3 regions of the Clostridium zhoujianii genome follow, and region 3 is predicted to be linked to each of the others. Evidence: riboswitches for the same ligand, from Rfam matches in the RefSeq annotation. Region 3 holds a riboswitch; each other region holds the start of a gene.
The links. A riboswitch is a leader RNA that binds a small molecule or an ion and turns the genes downstream of it on or off. The one in region 3 is predicted to bind S-adenosylmethionine.
Positions count from the first base shown of each region.

Region 1: another riboswitch for S-adenosylmethionine. It lies ahead of metK (methionine adenosyltransferase); the one in region 3 lies ahead of metE (5-methyltetrahydropteroyltriglutamate--homocysteine S-methyltransferase).
Region 2: another riboswitch for S-adenosylmethionine. It lies ahead of ACSYT2_RS00380 (methionine ABC transporter ATP-binding protein); the one in region 3 lies ahead of metE (5-methyltetrahydropteroyltriglutamate--homocysteine S-methyltransferase).

Region 1 covers NZ_JBPUTF010000001.1:2,759,428-2,766,851, forward strand. The annotation lists gene ACSYT2_RS13075 (hypothetical protein) at 1-968, opposite strand, end outside; gene recD2 (SF1B family DNA helicase RecD2) at 987-3,209, opposite strand; gene nagA (N-acetylglucosamine-6-phosphate deacetylase) at 3,317-4,453, shown strand; gene metK (methionine adenosyltransferase) at 4,496-5,671, opposite strand; SAM riboswitch class I at 5,748-5,851, opposite strand; tRNA gene ACSYT2_RS13095 (tRNA-Tyr) at 6,026-6,110, opposite strand; tRNA gene ACSYT2_RS13100 (tRNA-Thr) at 6,120-6,194, opposite strand; tRNA gene ACSYT2_RS13105 (tRNA-Val) at 6,217-6,292, opposite strand; tRNA gene ACSYT2_RS13110 (tRNA-Tyr) at 6,301-6,385, opposite strand; tRNA gene ACSYT2_RS13115 (tRNA-Thr) at 6,395-6,469, opposite strand; tRNA gene ACSYT2_RS13120 (tRNA-Val) at 6,489-6,564, opposite strand; tRNA gene ACSYT2_RS13125 (tRNA-Tyr) at 6,571-6,655, opposite strand; gene ACSYT2_RS13130 (hypothetical protein) at 6,831-7,298, opposite strand; gene yyaC (spore protease YyaC) at 7,405-7,424, shown strand, end outside.
Region 2 covers NZ_JBPUTF010000001.1:66,296-73,719, reverse strand. The annotation lists gene ACSYT2_RS00400 (HD-GYP domain-containing protein) at 1-289, opposite strand, end outside; gene ACSYT2_RS00395 (HD-GYP domain-containing protein) at 438-1,541, opposite strand; gene ACSYT2_RS00390 (MetQ/NlpA family ABC transporter substrate-binding protein) at 1,747-2,553, opposite strand; gene ACSYT2_RS00385 (methionine ABC transporter permease) at 2,573-3,211, opposite strand; gene ACSYT2_RS00380 (methionine ABC transporter ATP-binding protein) at 3,213-4,175, opposite strand; SAM riboswitch class I at 4,288-4,415, opposite strand; gene ACSYT2_RS00375 (GNAT family N-acetyltransferase) at 4,506-5,000, opposite strand; gene ACSYT2_RS00370 (DUF503 domain-containing protein) at 5,010-5,285, opposite strand; gene ACSYT2_RS00365 (MATE family efflux transporter) at 5,315-6,649, opposite strand; gene ACSYT2_RS00360 (SDR family NAD(P)-dependent oxidoreductase) at 6,732-7,424, opposite strand, start outside.
Region 3 covers NZ_JBPUTF010000001.1:168,240-175,663, reverse strand. The annotation lists gene metE (5-methyltetrahydropteroyltriglutamate--homocysteine S-methyltransferase) at 1-2,134, opposite strand, end outside; cobalamin riboswitch at 2,165-2,346, opposite strand; SAM riboswitch class I at 2,406-2,523, opposite strand; gene ACSYT2_RS00875 (aminopeptidase) at 2,639-4,024, opposite strand; gene hprK (HPr(Ser) kinase/phosphatase) at 4,311-5,222, opposite strand; gene ACSYT2_RS00865 (DUF896 domain-containing protein) at 5,236-5,427, opposite strand; RNA gene ssrS (6S RNA) at 6,027-6,214, opposite strand; gene ACSYT2_RS00855 (hypothetical protein) at 6,265-6,660, opposite strand; gene ACSYT2_RS00850 (DUF1292 domain-containing protein) at 6,673-6,918, opposite strand; gene ACSYT2_RS00845 (FprA family A-type flavoprotein) at 7,168-7,424, opposite strand, start outside.

The DNA.
Region 1 (7,424 bases), 2.6 Mb from region 3:
GCCATATCCTTTGCTATTTCCATTTCTTCAGATACCTCTCTTGATACAAATAATACTTCTGGTAGATTAATATTAATTTTTCCTATTTCTCCACAAAGATAAAGAAATTTTTTATAATTATATTTTTCATCATCTGAAAAAAGGACTATTGCATTATCTATTTTCAAGTCTTTCAATGATTCCTCCATAAAGTCTGTTATTATAAATGTTGCCTTATCTTTAATCTTTAAAACATTCTTTATATTCTTTTTATCATCTCTTCTTGAAATTGCTATTACTTTTACCCCTTCAATCTTTAATTTATTAGCATAATAATCATATACAAGGCTTAACTTTTCCTTACTTGGGACATAAATTATAATGTTTTTCCTTTTATCTCTAAACCATTTCAAATAGTCATAAAGTATGTATGGTATATCCTTATTTAAGTCTATTCTAGTAGTTATAAATCTAGGCTCTACAAAAGGATTTTTACTACATATGGGTGCTACCTCTAATTTATCCCCCAATGTAGTTATTGGCTCTATAGTATACAAAATCATTCTATTTGATATCTTTATAAGATTCTCATATTTAGTCCTTAAAGCCTCTTTACTTAGTGTGGAAAAGTTTGATATATCATCAAAAATTGTTAGTTCATATTTTCCTGATATATTCCCAATGTTTTTATAGTTAACAAAAGTTATATTACTCTTACTTTCACCGCTATCTATAGTACTATAAGTTATATTTTTTTTGATTTTTTTTAGTTCCTCGATTAATGTTCTATCTTCACCATTTTGTCCCCAAACATAAAGGACATTTTTCCTATTATTTAATACCTCTAATATAACATCTTCTAGAATATAGTTATTATTAAATGGACTTGTAATAATAGATAAAGTTTTAGTATTTTTTCTATACCATTGGCTAATTTTTTTTACTGAATACTCAATCTCCTCACTAAAAATTTTCTCTTTTCTATCCATTATCTTATCCTTTCTCTCCTAGGAAAATATATCACTTTCTAATAATTCTTTTATTCTATTTCCTAATGAAGAATATCTCTGCGTACTATTTGTATTGCTAACCATATATTGTAATGCTCTTGGATATCCTACTACTGTTACTAATTCCTTTGCTCTTGTAATACCTGTGTATAATAAATTCCTATTCATTAAAAATGGAGATCCCATATAGGATGGAATTATTACAACTTTAAATTCACTTCCTTGACTTTTATGTATTGTTATGGCATATGCTAAATCTAGTTCATCCATACTTTCTGTATCATACTTTACCTTACGTTCATCATCAAATATTACTGTTAAACTTCTTTCCCCTTCATCTATCGAATGAATAAATCCCATATCCCCATTAAAAACACCCTCTCCTTCTATATCTCCTCTTCCAGTTATAGAAGTCCATTTTAATGAATAATTATTTTTGGTTTGCATAACCTTATCCCCTTCTCTAAGAATGAGATTTTTCTGTTTCTTTTCTTTTTTGCTTTTCGATGGAGGATTTAAAATTTCTTGTAATCTTTCATTTAGGTTAAGAACTCCAAGTAACCCCTTTTTCATTGGACTTAGCACTTGGATATCCCGTCTCCTATCCCACTTATTATTAAAATTAGGTAACCTTCTGTTAACTAGATCTAGTACAATAGCCAATATACTATCTATATTCTCCTCTTTAATAAAATAGAAGTCCTTATTCTTTTGATTTAAATATGGCATTTCTCCGCTATTAATTCTATGAGCATTAGTAATTATTAAACTCTCTGCCCCTTGCCTAAATATCTCTTGAAGCCTTACAACTTTAATCAAACCACTATTTATAAAATCCTTTAATACATTTCCTGACCCAACTGATGGTAATTGATCTACATCTCCAACTATTATAAGTCGCGTTCCTACTTTAATCGCCTTTAGTAAATTATACATTAGGAAGATATCTATCATTGATGCCTCATCTATAATGACTACATCTCCATCTAGTGGTTCATCTATCTCTCCACCTAACAGTACATCTTCTTCTCCAGCTCCTATATCAAGTAATCTATGTATTGTTTTTGATTCTCTACCTGTAGATTCAGTCATCCTCTTAGCTGCTCTACCTGTAGGTGCTGCCAATAAAACCTTCATACCTTGGTTTTCATATATATCTATAATACATTTTATTATTGTCGTCTTACCTGTACCAGGCCCACCTGTTATTATTTCTATACCATCTGTAAATGCACCTATTATAGCCTCTTTTTGTGACTTAGCAAACCTTATCTCCTGCTTCTTCTCAAAGACACCAATTTCAAAATCTATGTCGGAATTTATAGTTTGATAGTTTTGTATAGAAAGCTTCGCTATCTTTTCTGTAATTCCAAGCTCGCTATAATAATAAATTGGAATAAATACTCCCTCTATATCTCCTATTTTTTGAACTATTAGCTTTTTTTCTAAAGATGAGTTATATATATTTCCTTCAATCAACTCTTCTTTTACCATAAGTAGTTCCTTTGTCTCCTTAATAACCATATCCTTTGGCATATATGTATTACCTGCTGCACAAAATCTATTTATAATAAAATCTATTCCACTTTTTATTCTTGAGTCCGATTCTTTACTTATTCCTATAAGTCCTGCAATTTTGTCAGCTGTACTAAATCCTATGCCTTTTATCTCTCTACATAATATATAGGGATCCTTTTGTGCTATTTCCTTTGCATTAGGCCCAAATCTTTTATATATCTTCAAACACTGACCATGAGTTATTCCGAATCCTTGGAAATATATCATTACATCTTTTAAATCATGTTGCTCTAAATATGACTCATATATAATATTAAATTTCTTTTCCCCAATTCCCTCTATTTCTTTCAATCTATCTATATTATTATCTAATACCTCTATAGTTTCTTCTCCAAAATGATCAATTATTTTTTTTGCTGTAACAGGACCTATTCCTCTAATTATTCCAGAAGATAAGTATTTCTCAACTCCATCTAATGTAGTTGGCATTATTTCTTCACATGTAACTATACTGAATTGTTGTCCAAATTGCTTATGAACTTTCCATTCGCCAGTTAATTTAATATGCTGTCCTTCTCTTAAAAAAGGCACTGTACCAACAGCTGTTACAGGTTTATTATCTACATTTATCTTTGATACTACATACCCTGTATCTTCACTTCTAAAAAGAATCACTTCTACAAAGCCCTCTAAGACCTCCATATTATCTCTCCATATCTTATAAAGTTATTTTTATTCTTGACTATATATATTATAATTATATCATAGGATGTTAAAGTATTTCCTAATAATCATTGGAGGTGTTTATAATGCTTATTAAAAATTGTAATATTATTTACTTAGACAAAGTAGAAAAAGGCTCAGTATTAGTAGAGGATGGAAAGATTAAAGAAATAAATCCTTCTAATGTAAATGATACTGAAATAATAGATGCTGAAGGTCTATATCTTTCACCAGGATTTATTGATGTACATATCCATGGTGCTGGTGGGTGCGATACTATGGATGGAAGTATTGACTCACTTAATACAATAGCAAAAACTATAGTTCAACATGGTACAACATCATTTACCCCTACAACAATGACAGTTGCAGGTGAAGATATAAGAAAATCTATGGCTGTAATAAAAAAATTAAAAGCTGATGGTACTGAAGGTGCTAACGTTTTAGGTGCTCACTTAGAAGGCCCTTTTATTAGCCCAAATGCAATTGGTGCTCAAAATCCAAACTTCGTTTTAGCTCCATCAATTGAAAACTACAAAGAAATAGTTGGTGATTGTGAAGATGCTGTTACATCTATTACATTAGCTCCTGAAGTTGAAGGTGCTAAAGATCTAATCAAATATCTTTCAGAAAATGGTGTTTCTGTTTCAATTGGACACACTAAGGCTACTTATGAAGAAGCTATTGAAGGTATTAAATGTGGTGCCTGTCACACTACTCATCTTTATAATGCAATGACTCCATTTACTCATAGAGCTCCAGGAGTCGTTGGTGCAACCTTTGATACAGATATAACTACTGAAACTATATCAGATGGTATTCACATAGCTTATCCAGCTCTTAGAACTGCATATAAGCAAAAAGGAACTGATAAGGTTTTATTAGTAAGTGACGCTATGGAGGCATGTGGTATGCCTGATGGTAAGTACTCTTTAGGTGGTCAAGATGTAATTGTTAAGAACGGAGCTGCAAGATTACTTGATGGTACTCTAGCTGGTTCAGTACTAACTCTTGATAGAGCTATTAATAATATTAAGAATAACACTAGTTATAATTTAAATGAGATTGTAAGAATGGCTTCTTACAACGGTGCTAAGCATTGTAACGTTGAAGATCGTAAGGGATTAATTAAAGAAGGCTATGATGCTGATTTAGTATTATTTAATGATAATATTGAAATTAGTAAAGTATTTGTTGGCGGAAAGCTTGTTTTTAATAAATAATTCCCATAAAAAAATCACTGATTTACATCAGTGATTTTTTTATTATAATAATTCCTTAATAGCTTCCACCTTATTTAATTGCTCCCAAGGAAGAGTTACATCTGTTCTTCCAAAGTGACCATAAGCTGCAGTTTGCTTATATATTGGTCTCCTTAACTCTAAATCTCTTATAATAGCACCTGGTCTTAAATCAAATACCTTCTCTACTATATCAACTAAAACTTCTTCATCCACTTTACCTGTGCCAAAAGTATCTATTTGAATTGATACTGGCTTAGCAACACCAATTGCATAAGCTAATTGAATTTCTAACTTATCTGCAACTCCGGCTGCTACTAGGTTTTTAGCCACCCACCTAGCAGCATAAGCTGCTGATCTATCAACTTTTGTTGGATCTTTTCCTGAGAATGCTCCACCACCGTGTCTACCCATTCCACCGTAAGTATCAACAATTATCTTTCTTCCTGTTAAACCTGAATCTCCTTGCGGACCACCTACTACAAATCTACCTGTTGGGTTTATATAATATTTAGTATTTTCGTCAAGTAATTCTGCTGGAACTACAGCTCTTATAACAAATTCCATAAGATCCTTTTCTATTTGTTCTAAAGTTACTTCTTCTCCATGTTGAGTTGAAATTACTATAGCATCAATCCTCTTTGGCTTGTTATCCTCATATTCTACAGTTACTTGAGTCTTACCATCTGGCCTTAGGTAATCTAAAGTACCATTCTTCCTAACCTCTGTTAATCTTCTAGAAAGTCTATGAGCCATAGCTATTGGTAGTGGCATAAATTCTTCTGTTTCATTGGTAGCGAAACCAAACATCATACCTTGATCTCCAGCACCTACTGCTTCAACATCGTCTTTATCACCTTTTCTTGATTCAAGAGCCTCATCAACTCCCATAGCTATATCAGCTGATTGTTCATCTATTGTTGTCATAACTGAGCATGTGTCACAGTCAAAACCATATTTAGCTCTATCATAACCTATTTCTCTAACAGTTTCTCTAACTACCTTAGGAATATCAACATAACAATTTGTAGTTATTTCACCCATAACCATAACCATTCCTGTTGTAGTACATGTTTCGCAAGCAACTCTTGCACTAGGATCCTGTGCTAAAATAGCATCTAAAACTGCATCTGAAATTTGGTCACATATTTTATCTGGATGCCCTTCTGTAACTGATTCTGATGTAAATAATCTTTTCATTTTCCTTTTCTCCTTTCAAACGGGTTTTTTTACAATAAAAAAACTCTTCAACAAGAAGAGACTTACTAAGCAATCTCTCTCATCTCGTAGATATTTATATCCACAGGAATTGGCACCTTGCGATTCTCACAGGTTGCCGGGTTTCATAGGGCCCTTTCCCTCCACCTCTCTTGATAAGAGTTTTCATATTAATTTTATGGTATTATTCTAACATATTAGTTCTTCAAACTCAATAGTATAATTTACTAAGATTTATTAAGTTTATCCACAGTCTTCAAAAAACTATCAACATTTTTTTGATTATCTACAACTATTAGTGGAAATAAAAAAAGCAAGATAATTCTTGCTTTTAAATGGTGGAGGAAGAAGGATTCGAACCTTCGAAGCAACTTGCAACAGATTTACAGTCTGCCCCCTTTGGCCACTCGGGAATTCCTCCATATTTTATTGGAGCTGGCAATAGGAATCGAACCTACAACCTGCTGATTACAAGTCAGCTGCTCTACCGTTGAGCCATGCCAGCATGTGCTAATTAAAGGTTTAAATGGTGGGCACAACAGGGCTCGAACCTGTGACCCTCTGCTTGTAAGGCAGATGCTCTCCCAGCTGAGCTATGCGCCCATTTAAACTGGTGGAAGAAGAAGGATTCGAACCTTCGAAGCAACTTGCAACAGATTTACAGTCTGCCCCCTTTGGCCACTCGGGAATTCTTCCATATTTTATTGGAGCTGGCAATAGGAATCGAACCTACAACCTGCTGATTACAAGTCAGCTGCTCTACCGTTGAGCCATGCCAGCATATTATGTGAAAGTTTAATGGTGGGCACAACAGGGCTCGAACCTGTGACCCTCTGCTTGTAAGGCAGATGCTCTCCCAGCTGAGCTATGCGCCCATTAAATGGTGGAGGAAGAAGGATTCGAACCTTCGAAGCAACTTGCAACAGATTTACAGTCTGCCCCCTTTGGCCACTCGGGAATTCCTCCATATTAACTCTTTCACTTTTGTTCAAGCATTTCGAAACACTCGAACCAACAATAGTTAGTATATATTCAACGGCTTTATATTTCAACCTCCAAAATACACCATTTAAAGAGATTATTTTATATATTCTTTCATTTAGTTAGAATTACTTCTATTTAATGTACTATTCACTTTTTTCTATGCCTCCTGTCCAATAATAGAAAAATCAATAAATTGACCTAATATATTCTCTAAAACCTGATAATCCTCTGTTGTTAGCCTCTTTTTTAACACCTTAAAAGCTTCTCTTACACCTTCTTCTTCATCTTCATACTGAATTACTTCCTCTATCTTGCCTATATCAACTGTAGACATCTTTTTAATAATATTATTTACTATTACCATATCATCTTTATTTATATTTTTTTCAATTAGGCTCTTTTCTATTTTAAATATAGATTTGTTTATTGTAGGAACATCATCTACTTCATTATTCCTTGATAAATCATCAATATCAGAATTATCACTATTTCTCCTACTCTGAACCTCATTTATAGTATTTTGAATAACTTCATTCCGACTTCCTTTTGGCTCCCAAATAAATAATGTATATATCGTTCCTATTAACGCTATCAACATAATTCCTACAATTAATAATTTTTTCAAATAAATCAAACTCCCTTCCTTTTGATTTATTGCCAAAAATTCTTTTTTTATACTTAAATAATATTTCTCTCTTAAACCTCATATATTTAGTGAGGGGGTGTAAGATTTGACTAAAAGAAAAATACA
Region 2 (7,424 bases), 100 kb from region 3:
CCTTTGGTCCTGGTTCTTTTTCTTTAGCAATTCTCTCAATATTATTAAATGTCTCCTTTACTACTGCTATGGACTTCTGCCTTAGCTCTGGTCGTATAACATCCTCTACTTCTTCTTTGCTATATTCATCTACTATATATATGGAATATATTTTCATCTCTTGAATCTTTTTAATAACAGCTTTTGTTAACTTTGTGCCTGTTTTAAGCAATATTCTACCATTATCATCATATATAGTTCTTCCTAAGCAAGAAGATTCACGTACACATTCTATTGGAATAAGTCTCATAAACCCCACCTCTTCTTACATATTGTTAAGTTAATTCTACCATATCATATATATACTTCTTATAATACTAAGTTTAATGAATTAATAATAGCTTTAAGCTTCATTTAGTTTAATAAAAATAGAATAACTTATGCTACTTACCTTTTACCTACACTATATACTTAACTTCTTTAATAACTAATGAAAGTTCATTTAACAAATTAATAATCATCCCATTTCTACTTCTATCACCACTTCTAAGAATCCTAACTGTAGGTCTTAATGGGTAGTTAGCTGGTGTACCTTGTACCATTGCTGTATCACCATTGCTTAGTTCTACAACTGTCCCAACTGGATATATAACAATTATTCTAGAAAATAACTCTACAAGTTCGAAATCAAAGATTCTACCAGCTTGTGCCATTATGTATTCTAATGCATCAGCAACTGATAGAGCTTTTCTATTTCCTATTTTCGAAGTAAGTAAATCAAAGCAGTTTGCAATTGATACTATCTTTGAATATATATGAATACTCTCTCCAGTAATTCCATAGGGGTAACCCCTACCATCAACCTGCTCATGATGTTGTAATGCTACTAGCATACTCCTAGTTTTAAATTTAAAATTTTCTTTTAAATACTCATAACCTTTTTCAGTGTGTTCCTTAAATAGATTACTTTCATCTTCAGTAAGATTACTTGTCTTGCTTGTTATCTCCTTTGGTATAAATATCTTTCCAATATCATGAGATAATGCCCCTAAACATAACTCTGTTAAGTCATCTTTATGCATCTTTAAACTTATTCCCATAATTAATGAAATTACAGCAACATTTACTGAATGACCATAAGTAAAGTTGTCCATACCCTTCATATCAACTAATCCAAATAACATATTATTATTTGCAAATACATTATTTAAAATTTCCTCTGCAACACCGTATATTGAACCAAAATACTCCTTGTTTCGTTTATCTATTGCAGATCTTGGCCCTTTTTCCTGCTCTTTTGCTATTCTATCAATACTTTTAAAAGTTTCCTTAACTGCCGATATAGACTTTTCTCTAAGTTCTGGCCTTATAACTTCACTAATTTCTTCATTACTATACTCATCATCAATATAAATAGATTCTATACCTAAAAGTTGAATTTTCTTAATAATAGATTCAGTTAATCTTGTACCCTCTTTTAATAACACTCTACCACTATTATCATTTATAGTCTTTCCTAAACAGGATTCTTCACGAACGCATTCTATAGGTATTAATCTCATATTACCTCTCCTCTTCTGCTAACTTTCACTATATAATCTTAATTTTACCATAACAATATGATTTTCCCAATATTTATATAAAAACTTTTAATCAAACAACAAATATATTGTCTTTTTATAGGTTTATATAGTAATAAAAAAACTTATATGGATTATTTCCTAGGAAATAATCCATATAAGTTTCATTAATTATTATATTGTTTTATTAGAATACCGCTATTACAGTACCATGATATTTTTCTTCAATAAACTTCTTAGCTTCGTCTGAAGTTAGTGCCTTCTTAAGAACCTTAGTCTTTTCAGAATCTAAGTTTTCTTTCTTAACAGCTAAGATATTTCTTGCTTGCTTTAACTTCTCATCATTCTTATCTTCAACATAAATCCCATCTTTTGTTGCATCTAAATCAGCTTGTAATGCATAGTTACCATTTATAACTGCTCCATCAACCTCTTCTAATGTTCTAGGAAGTTGCGCTGCATCTAATTCTTTAAACTTTAAATTCTTCTTGTTTTCAGTTATATCTATAGGAGTTATTGTATCTCCATCCTTAACTTTAATTAATCCTGCACTTTGAAGTAATTGTAAAGCTCTAGCTTCATTAGATGGATCATTTGGAATAGCTATTGTAGCTCCATCTTTTAAATCTTCTAAACTCTTTATAGACTTAGAGTATAAAGCCATTGGTTCTATATGAATCTCTGCTGCATTTACAAGATCATATCCTTTTGATTCATTAGCTTGATTTAAAAATGCAATATGTTGGAAGTAGTTTGCATCTAACTCTCCATCATTAACTGCTGTATCTTGTATTAAATACTCATCATATACTTTAATATCTAAAGTATATCCTTCTGCTTCAACTAATGGTTGAATTGCTTTTACTATTTCTTCATGAGGCACTGCTGATACCCCAATTTTTATTGTTTTGTCATCTTTAGATCCACCACACCCTACTAAACCTAAAGCTAATACTCCTGCTAATGCTATTGTTAATAATTTTGTTTTTTTCATTTTAAATTCCCCCTTTTATTTACTTTGATAGTTTTTTATAAAAATAATTTCCTAAACTTTGTAGTCCTTGAACAATAATAATTAATACTATAACTGTTGCAACCATAACATCTGTTTGGAATCTTTGATATCCATATCTTATTGCTAGAGATCCTAGACCCCCGCCCCCCATTGTACCTGCCATAGCTGAATATCCAATCAAACTAATAATTGTAAGTATAATTCCTGCTAATATTGATGGTACTGCTTCTTTCAGCATTACTTTAAATATTATTTGACTATCTGATGCCCCAAATGATTTAGCTGCTTCTATAACTCCTGGATCTACTTCTTTTAAAGCAGATTCTATAACCCTAGCTACAAATGGTGCAGCTGCTATTGTAAGTGGTACTATTGTAGCTATTTCTCCTATTGATGTACCTACTATTAATCTTGTAAATGGTATTATTGCAACCATTAGGATTAGAAATGGAAAGCTTCTAAGTGTATTTACTATAAAATCTAAGACTTTATAAATTCCTTTATTTGGTTTTAATCCATTTTCATCTGTTACTGTAAGAATTATTGCTAAAATAAATCCTATTATTACAGCAAATATTGTTGATGGTATAACCATAATCATTGTTTCTTTTATAGCTGGTGCTAATAATTCCCACATACTAGATTACCTCCCATTCTATATTTTTACTTTCTAGATAACTAAATACTATATCCTTGTCCTTTTCTTCTACATTAATAACTAAGCTTCCAAGAACATTATCTCTGAACTTCTCAAGTTTCCCCCAAACTATTGAGAAGTCAACATTTGCCTCTCTAGCCATTCTTGTAATCAGTGCATTCTCTGAACAATCTGCAGGGAAGAATATTCTTATATTAATTCCATCAACAGGTAGTGTAGTATCTTCCTCTTCCCCTAAGAACTTCTTAAGTGGTGCTCCTGGTTTTAGGAATAGCTCTTCAGCCCTTCCTTCTGCTTTAATTATGCCCCCATCAATTAAAGCAACTTTTTCACATACATCTTTTATAACTTCCATTTGGTGAGTTACCATAACTACTGTTATTCCTAACTCTTTATTAATTTTAGATATTAAAGCTAAGATATCTTTTGTTATCTTAGGATCTAAAGCTGATGTAGCTTCATCACACAAAAGTACCTTTGGCTCTAATGCTAAAGCCCTAGCAATTGCCACTCTTTGCTTTTGCCCCCCGCTTAGAGATGACGGCTTGCTATTTACTTTATCTTCTAACCCAACTAACTTTAAAAGTTCTTTCACCTTTTTATCTATTTCTATTCTAGAATATCCCCAAACTTCCAGTGGAAGAGCAACATTTTGATATACTGTCTTTCTTTTAAGTAAATTAAAGTTTTGGAATATCATACCTAAATCTTTTCTGAATTCTCTAAGCTCTTTAGCCCCTAGCTCTGAGACTTCCTTTCCCATGACTTTTAATTGCCCCTCGTCATAAGATTCTAATCCATTTATGCATCTTAACAATGTAGACTTTCCAGCCCCACTGTGTCCGATTATACCGTAAATTTCCCCTTCATTTATGCTTATTGCTATGTCCTTTAAAACTTCTGTTCCCCCAAAACTTTTACTTAAACCTTTGATTTCTATCATTTTACGTCCCCCTCCTTCTGTTAGTTTTAATAATGTCTTTTCTAATTTTGAATAAAAATAAATGCACTAGAGAATAAATCTCTAGTGCATGAAATCACTAATCTAATCTATTCTCTTATCTACCAGCAATTCTAAAAAATCACTGCAGGAATTAGCACCGTTATTATGAATTGGTAAATGAACCATCATATCGGTTGCTGGGTTTCATAGGGCCAGTCCCTCCACCACTCTGGATAAGATATTAATCTTTTATTTTGTTTTTTATTAAGCAATTGCTTCTTGTTTAATAATATATTACCTTCTATTGGATTTGTCAATACTTTTTCAAAATTATTCTAATATTTTTTGTATAGCATAAAACTTTCCCTCTTTACCTTCAAGACAAATTTCGTCAATAAACTTATATCCCATACTTCTGTAAAGGCTTTGAGCCCCCTTATTTCCTGTATTAGTATCTAACTTAATTGACATAATATTATTTGATCTAGCATAGAATTCAACTTCCTCTAATAATTTTTTCCCCATACCTTTTCTAGCATATTCAGGATTAATAAAAAGTCTATGTATTACTAAGTTTCTTTCTCGCTTTTCCCATTTAACCTTTTTATAGTTAATATCTTCTTCATCATTTAATACTACTATTCCTATAATATCTTCCTTACCTAGGATAAATAGCTCAGATTTTTCTATATCTTTTTTAAATACTTCTTTATTTGGATAGTCTTCTGTCCAATTAATCCCACTATCTTTATAAAATTCTATAGCTTTATTTTTTATTGCAACTATATAATCTAAATCTTCTAATCTACCTTGCCTTAGCCCCATTATTCCCTCCTAATTGTAATCCAAAACCTCATCAAAAATATCTATAATCTCTCCATCACAATTATTTTCAATAAAATCAATTATCTTTTCCTTTGTGGAATCTGCTATAGCATCACTTCCACAAACTCCTGTTATTCCTATTCCTATAATCTTATGATTATCCTGCTCAGAGGTTTCTCCAACTGATAAATTAAATTTATTCTTAAGTCTTTGAGTGATACTTCTTACAATCATTCTCTTTTCCTTTAATGAATGTACAAAGCTAACACGTATGCTAATTTCCATTACCAATACCTTCACTATTAAATCACTCCTTATAATAACTCTCCTAATCCTATATATGATTTCTTCATCAGAGTTAATGCAACAACTAATGTTAAAACTTCACTAAATATCATTGTAGCCCATACACCTGTATCCCCTATAAATCTAGGTAATAATATTATACCTAATGATATAAAGACTATTCCTCTTAACAAGGATACTATTGCAGAAGTTTTCGCATCTTCTAAAGCAGTAAAATAAGAGGATGCTAAAATATTTAATCCACTTACTAAAAAGGCTAAAGAGTATATCTTACATGCCCAAGCTGTAGTTTCTAGTAAATCTGGATCATTACTTACAAATAGTGATATAAGAGACTCTCCTCCAAAGAATAATCCTGCTGTACAAATAATACCAAGAAAAATCATAACCTTAAAAGCTAGTTTAATAAGATTTTTTATTCTATCTCCATTTTTAGCTCCATAGTTATAGCTTATAATAGGTGTTATTCCATTTGCAATACCTAAAAATACTGCTACAACCAATGCCGCTATATATTGAATAATTGAAAATGCTGAAACACCCATCTCACCAATTCTATTCATAAGTACTATATTAAATATAAAGGTTGTAAATGCAAAAGCTATTTCTGTTAAAGCTTCTGAGGAACCATTATAAAAGAATCTACCGATCTTCATAAAATCTACTTTACATTTAGTAAGCCTCAATATTGAATCCTTAGCTTCTATTCCATATAAAGCTAATAAAAAGGATATAAAGAAGGCTATTCCTGAAGCTAATGCTGCTCCTGCAACACCTAATCCCCACATTACCACAAATACATAATCTAAAATTATATTTAATACTGATCCCAAAACTGTACAAAACATTGAAAAACTTGGTCTTCCCATTGTCCTAATTCCTGCTGCAAGATAACTTCCACCTGTAAATGCAGGAACACATACACATAATATAACTAAGTATTCAATTACAGGTTTTATCAACTCTCCTGATGCTCCTAATGCTATGGATATTGGCATTCTGAAGATAAAAATTATAATTCCCATAATACTACTAACGGTCATTAAAGAATAAAATCCAAGACTAAAGCTCTTTCTTGCCTCCTCCTGTTTCCCAGCACCAAGCTCAATACTTGTTACAGTGTTACCACCAACAGATACCATTATTCCTAAAGCTAATGCTGTACTAAAAATGGGCATAGCTATATTTATTGCTGCAAGGCCTTGAGATCCTACTACCTGACCTACAAATATTCCGTCAATTACAATATAAATCGAGAAAATAATACTACTTATAACACTTGGTATAGCATATTTTAAAAATAACTTTGATATTTTTTCTTTTCCTAAATCCAATTTTTTCATTTGTTCACTTCCTTTACTTTTTCTATCCACAAAAAAATATTGGGCGTATTAAAACACCCAATATAACATATTTAATATTATATTACATAACAAGGCCCCCATCAACAGCTATTATACTACCTGTTACAAAGGATGATTCATCAGAAGCTAGGTATACATATGCACCTGCTAACTCCTCTGGTTTTCCTACCCTTGATAAAGGTGTCATTGCAGATAGACTATCTACAACTGAATCAGGTAAAGCCTCAACCATATCAGTAGCAGTAACTCCAGGGGCTACACAATTAACTCTTATTTTATATTTACCAAGTTCTTTTGCAAGGGACTTACTTAATCCATTTACTGCGAACTTTGATGTAGCATAACTACAACCACTCTTTGTTCCATAAGTACCAACCATAGATGAAGTATTTATTATACTGCCTCCATTGTCTTTCATTAACGGCACTACAGCTTTACACCATCTAAAAACTCCCATTAGGTTTACTTCCATAATATTACCAAATTCTTCTTCTGTCATTTCCAAGAAATTTGTCCCACTAGAAATACCTGCATTATTAATAAGTACATCTACCCTTCCAAAGGCTTCTCTTACTTTTACAACTGCTCCTTCTATTTCTTTAGTACTATGATTGTCAACACCTATTGCCAATATCTCACTATTCTTATGTTTTTCCTTTAAACCTGCTGCTGCCTTATCTGCATTCTTTTGATTAGATGCACATACAATAACCTTACCCCCTTCAGATAGTAAGGCATCTGCAACAGCATTGCC
Region 3 (7,424 bases):
TTTCCCCTTCTTTAGGTATCCTTGGTGAATGTATATCATATACTCCAGGTCCTATTTCAAGTTTGAAATCACTCTCTCTTAAAAAGTCTAATAATAAGAATGTTGATCTAGCTGCTTCTATAGAAATAACATCTACATCCATATATTCTATGGCTTTTACTATGTCACTAAATTCGCTATAGCACATATGTGTATGAATTGATGTAGAAGCTTTTACTCTAGAATTAGTTAGCCTAAAAGCTGGTATAGCCCAATCTAAATAATCTTTATTCCAATCATTCATTCTTATTGGTAGCTTTTCTCTTAATGCAGCCTCATCTATTTGTATTATCTTTATTCCGCTTTCTTCCAGGGCTAATACTTCATCACCTATTGCCACACCAATCTGGTATGCTATATTCTTCAAATCTAAATCTTCCCTTGGGAACGACCAATTTAAGATAGTAATTGGTCCTGTTAGCATCCCCTTAACTGGTTTATCAGTTAACCCTTGTGCATAATTACTCCACTTTACTGTCAGATCCCTACTTCTTTGTATATCTCCAAATATTATTGGTGGCTTTACACCTCTTGTTCCATATGATTGAACCCATCCATTGGAGGTAAATATAAATCCATCTAATAGCCTTCCAAAGTATTCAACCATATCTGTTCTTTCATATTCACCATGTACTAAGACGTCAATATTTATCTCCTCTTGGAATTCTACTATTTCCTTAATTTTTTCTTTTATTTTATCTTCATACTCTATTTCTGTAATTTCCCCACCTCTAAAGGCCTTTCTTGCTTTCTTTACATCTTCAGTTTGAGGGAAAGAGCCTATAGTAGTAGTTGGAAGAATCGGTAATTTAAGCTCTTTTTTTTGTCTTTCTCTTCTTTCCTCAAAGGATTCATTCCTCCTAAAATCTTCTTCTTTTAGTAAAGTAATTCTCTCCCTAATCTTTTCATTAAAGCATAAATGATTAAATTTTTTTCTTTGAATTATATTTCGATTATTTATAAATTTTATATTTTCTTTATAGTTTTTATCATTAATCAACTCTCTTAACTCATTAAGTTCCTCTAGTTTTTCCTCTGCAAAAGCTAATGTTTCTTTATACTCTTCTTCTAATAAGTTTTCTTTTTTAATAGTATAAGGTACATGAAGTAAAGAGCATGATGTTCCTAAGATTAATTTTTCTTCTGGTATATATCCTCTAAGTTCTTCTATTAAGGATATACTTTGTTCATAATTATTTCTCCATATATTTTTCCCATTTACTACACCAGCAATTAATAGTTTATCCTTTGGAAAACCATGATTCTTAATTAATTCAATGTTCTTGAATCCTTCTACAAAATCTAAAGCAATTCCATCAAACTTATGATTTAATAAATCTGTATAAATATCTCTCACATCTCCAAAGTAAGTTTGTAAGATTAATTTATAATTTCGCTCTTTTTCTAAAAGATTTGTGTATATATCATTAAATAATTTAATATCATCCTCTGTTAAATCTGTAACTAATATTGGTTCATCTATTTGTAAATATTCCAAACCTATCTCATTAAACTTAAACAGTATATTTTTATAGACTTCTACTAGCTTCTCTTTCCAGTCAGATATATTCTTATCACCTTTTATATTAACTAATTTTATAAATGTAAATGGTCCAATTATTGTTGGTTTACTTTTAATACCTAACTTATTAGCTTCTTTGAATAATTCAAAGGGTTTATCATCATTTATCTTTAACTCTGCATCTTCTTCTAGTTCTGGGACAATGTAATGATAATTTGTATTAAACCACTTCTTCATAGGCAATGCTTTAACATCCCTATTATTCTTTTGATATCCCCTAGCCATAGCAAAATATGTTTCAAGCTTAGTTTCTTTTAATCTCTTATACCTTTTAGGTATTACATTTAAAAGAAAAGCTGTATCTAGGAAATTATCATAAAAGGAAAAATCATTTGATGGTATGATATCTATTCCATTTTCTTTTTGAGTAATCCAATACTCTTCTCTTAATCTTTTTGCAATTTCTCGAAGTTCCCTTTCAGAAATACTTTCCTTAAAGTACTTCTCCACTGCAAATTTCAGTTCTCTTTGTACCCCTATTCTAGGATATCCAATAATAGTTGTTTTTGTCATTTTGACCCCTCCTTAATCTTCATCCCAAAGATTTATTTTTTATATAAGGCAGGTTTCCTGGCTTATCTTCATTCTACTTATCTTCCTTCCCATTATGATAACAGTGGATAATAGACTTTCGTCAGATATACAGTAGTGGGTGCTGCTCAAGATTTTAACTTGATTCCCTTTTACCTTTCTTTTATGAAAGCACCTTATATTATTTGATAAAAAAATAGTGCACTAGAGAATAAATCTCTAGTGCACGAATAAACATACTCTATGAATTACCCTCTCATCTACTAGCCTTTTACAGCTACAGGAATTAGCACCGTATATCCTTGTATATGAACAAAAATATTGGTTGCTGGGTTTCATAGGGCCAGTCCCTCCACCACTCTTGATAAGAACTTTTATTTTTTTATCTGAATAAACAATAACATCTCTGTATTTTTATGTCAATAGTTTCTAGGAATATTTTACAACAAAGAAAAGCAGACCACTTTATTTAGTCTGCTTTTTATACTATGCTTCTAAAAGGAATGCATAATATCCTCTCATAGTTTCATAAATATCAACCTTACTAGCTATTTCCCATGGAGCATGCATATTATGAAGAGCTACACCACAGTCAATTACTTCCATATTGTATTGTGCAAGGATATAAGCGATTGTTCCACCGCCTCCTTGATCTACCTTCCCAAGTTCAGCTGTTTGGAATGTAACATCATGCTTTTCCATAATTCTTCTAAGTTCTGCCATATATTCTGCATTAGCATCATTACAGCCAGACTTACCTCTAGCACCAGTGTACTTATTAAATACCATCCCCTTACCAAAGTAAGCTGAATTTTTCTTTTCCATAACTGATGGATAGTTTGGATCAAAAGCAGCACTTACATCTGATGATAACATCTTTGAATTCTTAAGGGCTCTTCTTAATTTTATTTCTGAGTAATCTCCTACTCTGTCCATAACTTCTGCAACAGTATTCTCAAAGAACTTAGATTCCATTCCAGTAGCTCCAACACTACCTATTTCTTCTTTATCAACTAACAGACATACACAGGTCTTATCTATCTTTTCTATATCTAATAAAGCCATAAGTGATGTATATGAACAAACTCTATCATCATGTCCATATGCCATAACCATACTTCTATCTATTCCGTAATCTCTAGCCTTTCCTGCTGGAACAATTTCTAACTCTGCTGATATGAAATCATCCTCTTCAAAATCATACTTTTCTTTTAATAGTCTAAGTATGTTAGCTTTAACTCTATTCTTTTCTTCACCTTTAAGAGGCATACTTCCTACAAGTACATTAAGATCTTCACCTTCTACAACCTTATTACCTTTTTTCTCTTGTTGTGTTTGTGCTAAGTGAACTAAAAGATCTGATACTCCAACTACAGGATCATTATCATCTTCCCCAATTACTACATCAATCTTAGTTCCATCCTTCTTAACTACTACACCATGAATAGCAAGTGGAAGTGTAACCCATTGATATTTTTTAATTCCACCATAGTAATGAGTATCTAATAAAGCTAAATCAGTGTCTTCATAAAGTGGATTTTGCTTTAAATCTAATCTAGGTGAATCTATATGTGCTCCTAATATCTTAAGCCCTTCTTCTAATGGCTTTTCTCCAATATGGAATAGTGCAATAGCTTTATCCATATTGTTAGCATAAACCTTATCTCCAGCATTAAGACTTTCACCATTTTTAATAACTTCCTCTAAATCTCTATATCCTTTAGCCTCAGCTATTCTAATTGTTTCCTTTACACATTCCCTCTCAGTTTTACAATCAGACATAAATTTCTTATATCCATCATTAAAAGCAAAAATCTTCTTTATTCCTTCTTCATCATACTTATCCCACGCATTAAAATCTTCTTTGTTCATAAATATAGCCTCCTTAGTGTATATAAATAGTTTATCCTATGCTAATCCCTTCTAATACATTCTTTCACAATAAATCAGTATTAGAAGGGATTAGTTATGGTTAAATCTAATTTTATCCTATTACTTTATCCCCTGGCACCCATTGCTAATACTCCCATCTTCTACAAGTGAGAGCTAATCACTGCCACCCGCCTGGACTGGCGCCCCTTGAGGGTATTGGTTTTTCTATGCTTCCGATGAAGTAATCATCCTTTTAAGAAAACTCCACCTGAAGCTAATAATCACTTTATCTATCGCTTACTGCACTTATTCTTCCTTCTATAATATCTACAGCTGATACATTAGACATTAATGAATGTCTATAATTAACTGCTGCTGCTTCAATTATAACAGCTATATTACGACCAGGTCTTACTGGAACCGTTAATTTTCTAACATCAACTCCTAATATATTCATATATTCATAGTTAATTCCTAACCTATCATAATCATTATCATCCTTCCAATGCTCAAAATGCATTACAAGTGTTACATTTTTTTGCTGTTCAACTGAACTTAGTCCATATAATGCTGAAACATCAATTATGCCTATTCCTCTTACTTCTAACATACCTATTGTTATATTAGGAGAAGAACCTATAAGCTCTCCATCTATTTCCTTTATATCTACAGCATCATCTGTCACTAGCCTATGACCTCTCTTAATAAGCTCTAGAGCTGTTTCACTCTTACCTATACCACTTTCACCAGTTATAAGTATACCAATACCGTAAACGTCTACTAAGACCCCATGCAAACGTGTTTCTGGTGCTAGCTTGTCTGATAGATACATTGTAATTTTACTTATAAGCTTAGTTGTTACTAGCTTACTTCTTAAAACCCAAACCTTTTTCTTCCTAGCAGCATTCATTAACTCCTCATGAGGTTCCAAATCTCTTGCAATAATTATGCAATTCATATCAAATGTAAAATACTTGTTTAACCTCTTTTTTCTAAGCTCACTTTGCATATCATCTAAAAAGCTCCATTCTGCTTTACCAATCACCTGAAGACGATCAGGTGTAAAATAATTATAAAAACCTGCTAGCTGTAATCCAGGTCTATTAATATCATTAACAGATATACTTACACCTTGGTTTCCTTCCATAAGGACTTCAAGATCAAAATCCTTTATTAGTTTATCAACTGTTACTGACAAATCCCATCACCCTTTATTTCTTATTTTTTAACTCAATACCCTCTAACTGACCTCTGAAATTACGCTTAACATTATCTATATATCTTCTTCTTAACTTTTGTTGAAGTTCTTTCTCTTTATCTGATAAGCCCTCTTCTTGGCTTTTTTTATAAAGCATATTTATATGTTCTACTACTTCTTCTATTTTCATTGCATCTACATCCATTGTAATATCTCCTTTGTTTATCTATAGTCTATTTTACTACTTTATTAGTCATTATATATCTTTAATTTATTTTACATATATTTTGGTATATTATCAACCTTTACATCCCTATAGATATTATTTTGTTTTTTAACTTATATATACTAGAGAATAAATTATTCGTCTTTTTTCCTTAGTTTATGTATATTTACCCTGTGAAATTTCGTTATTCACCTTTCTAATCACACAGTAATTTATCATTTTTACCAAATATTGTCACTTTTTGTGTTATGAAATATTTTTACATTTTATTATGAGATGTTATAATAGTCTTGTGAGAAAATTTACTTATTTTGTAAAATGAGGTGATGAAATTGAACATGAAAGATTTGTCAAAACAAATACGTAGAAGAAAAAGACTTATTAATTTTTTACTCCTTTTCCTTCCTCCTACTAATAAGTTTATGGTAGCTTTATCCCAAGATTTGGACAAGCATATATATAAGTATCAGCATCATCTATCTCGTAGATATGAACGAAAGCAACGAGTTTACAAATACGAGAAACTTAGTGCATAAATAAAAAATACCTCAATGTAAATTGAGGTATTTAAATACAATTTGTTTCCCAACATGCCGTTTGCTTATATATTCAGACCTGCGTCTCGCAGGTGGGTTAAGCTCATTCTATCTCAGCCATCTTCTGCCACAATGTGTAAATGAAGCCCGACATCCCTAGAAGCTGTTGCAAATCCCGTTTATGTTATGTAGGTTGAATATAGTAAGCTTGGCGCACATCTCAGGAATCTTATGACTTTATTATATCACATAAAAATCACAATGCAATAGAAATTAATCCCTATAAGTAATCGTTTAATATATCCTCTAAATCTACATCTTCTGAATCCATAGCTATCATTGCAACGAACTTCATATAGTCTGAATTGTTAGCATCCATTTCTACTGCTTTAAACTTTCCTTCTACTTCAAATTCTTCACTTAGCTCTTCTATAACTTCTTCTACTGTATCTTTTGCCACGTCATTAAGATATGATAAATACCAATCTCTATACCACTCATCGCTATCTTCATCTAGGTCACTTTCTTCATTAGCATAAGCTCTAGCCGCAGATAATTCCTCCTTATCGAAATCATAATAAAATTTAACTATTATACAATTATCTGTTGCTTTTAATTCTTCTATTTCTGATAATCCATTATCCTCTAAAAATTCTATTACTTCTGCAACCTTCATCTTTTTCACTCCTTAATATATAAGCTTTTTATATTCTTTATGAACGGCTATAAATTCTTTGTCATCTTCAACAAGATTATATTCTTCTTTACCATCTACATGATCAACTCTAAAAGCAAACATATCTTCACTTTCTTCTTCATCTAATGGTGCTAATAATAAATATTCTTGTTTCTCTAAAAATATTCTTGCAACTGCTTCAAAATCTACTTTATTTCCATCTTCATCTCTGAAAGACATTATTTCCTTTTCTTCCATGTCCTACACCTCATCTTTATTTAATTTATCTCATATAAGTTTCATAATTAATTATTAACCATTAATATACATAAGTAAACACCTTATTGAATCCTATATGTTTATTTACCTAAATATTATAATCTAGTTCTATATATTAAATCAAACAATAATATATTATATCGAAAAAAACATGTCCACATAATAATTTATCTAACTTTACTTATTAAAAGTATAAAGAGAAGCACTAGGCTTCCCTTTATATCTTTCTTATTGCATTAAGTTAATAAATTTTTGAATCATTTCATCTGCTTTTTTATAATCATCTTGTGAAGGTACAAATGTAAACTTAAGACCTTGCTCAACTACATGTAATTTTAAAGACTTCATTCTGTCAGTTAACATATTTACACCTTCTCCACTCCAACCAAATGAACCAAATGCCATAGCTGCTTTACCTCTATTAATTATAGGATTTACTAAAGATAATAAATCCCAAGCTGGCTTAACTGCATCTGCATTTATTG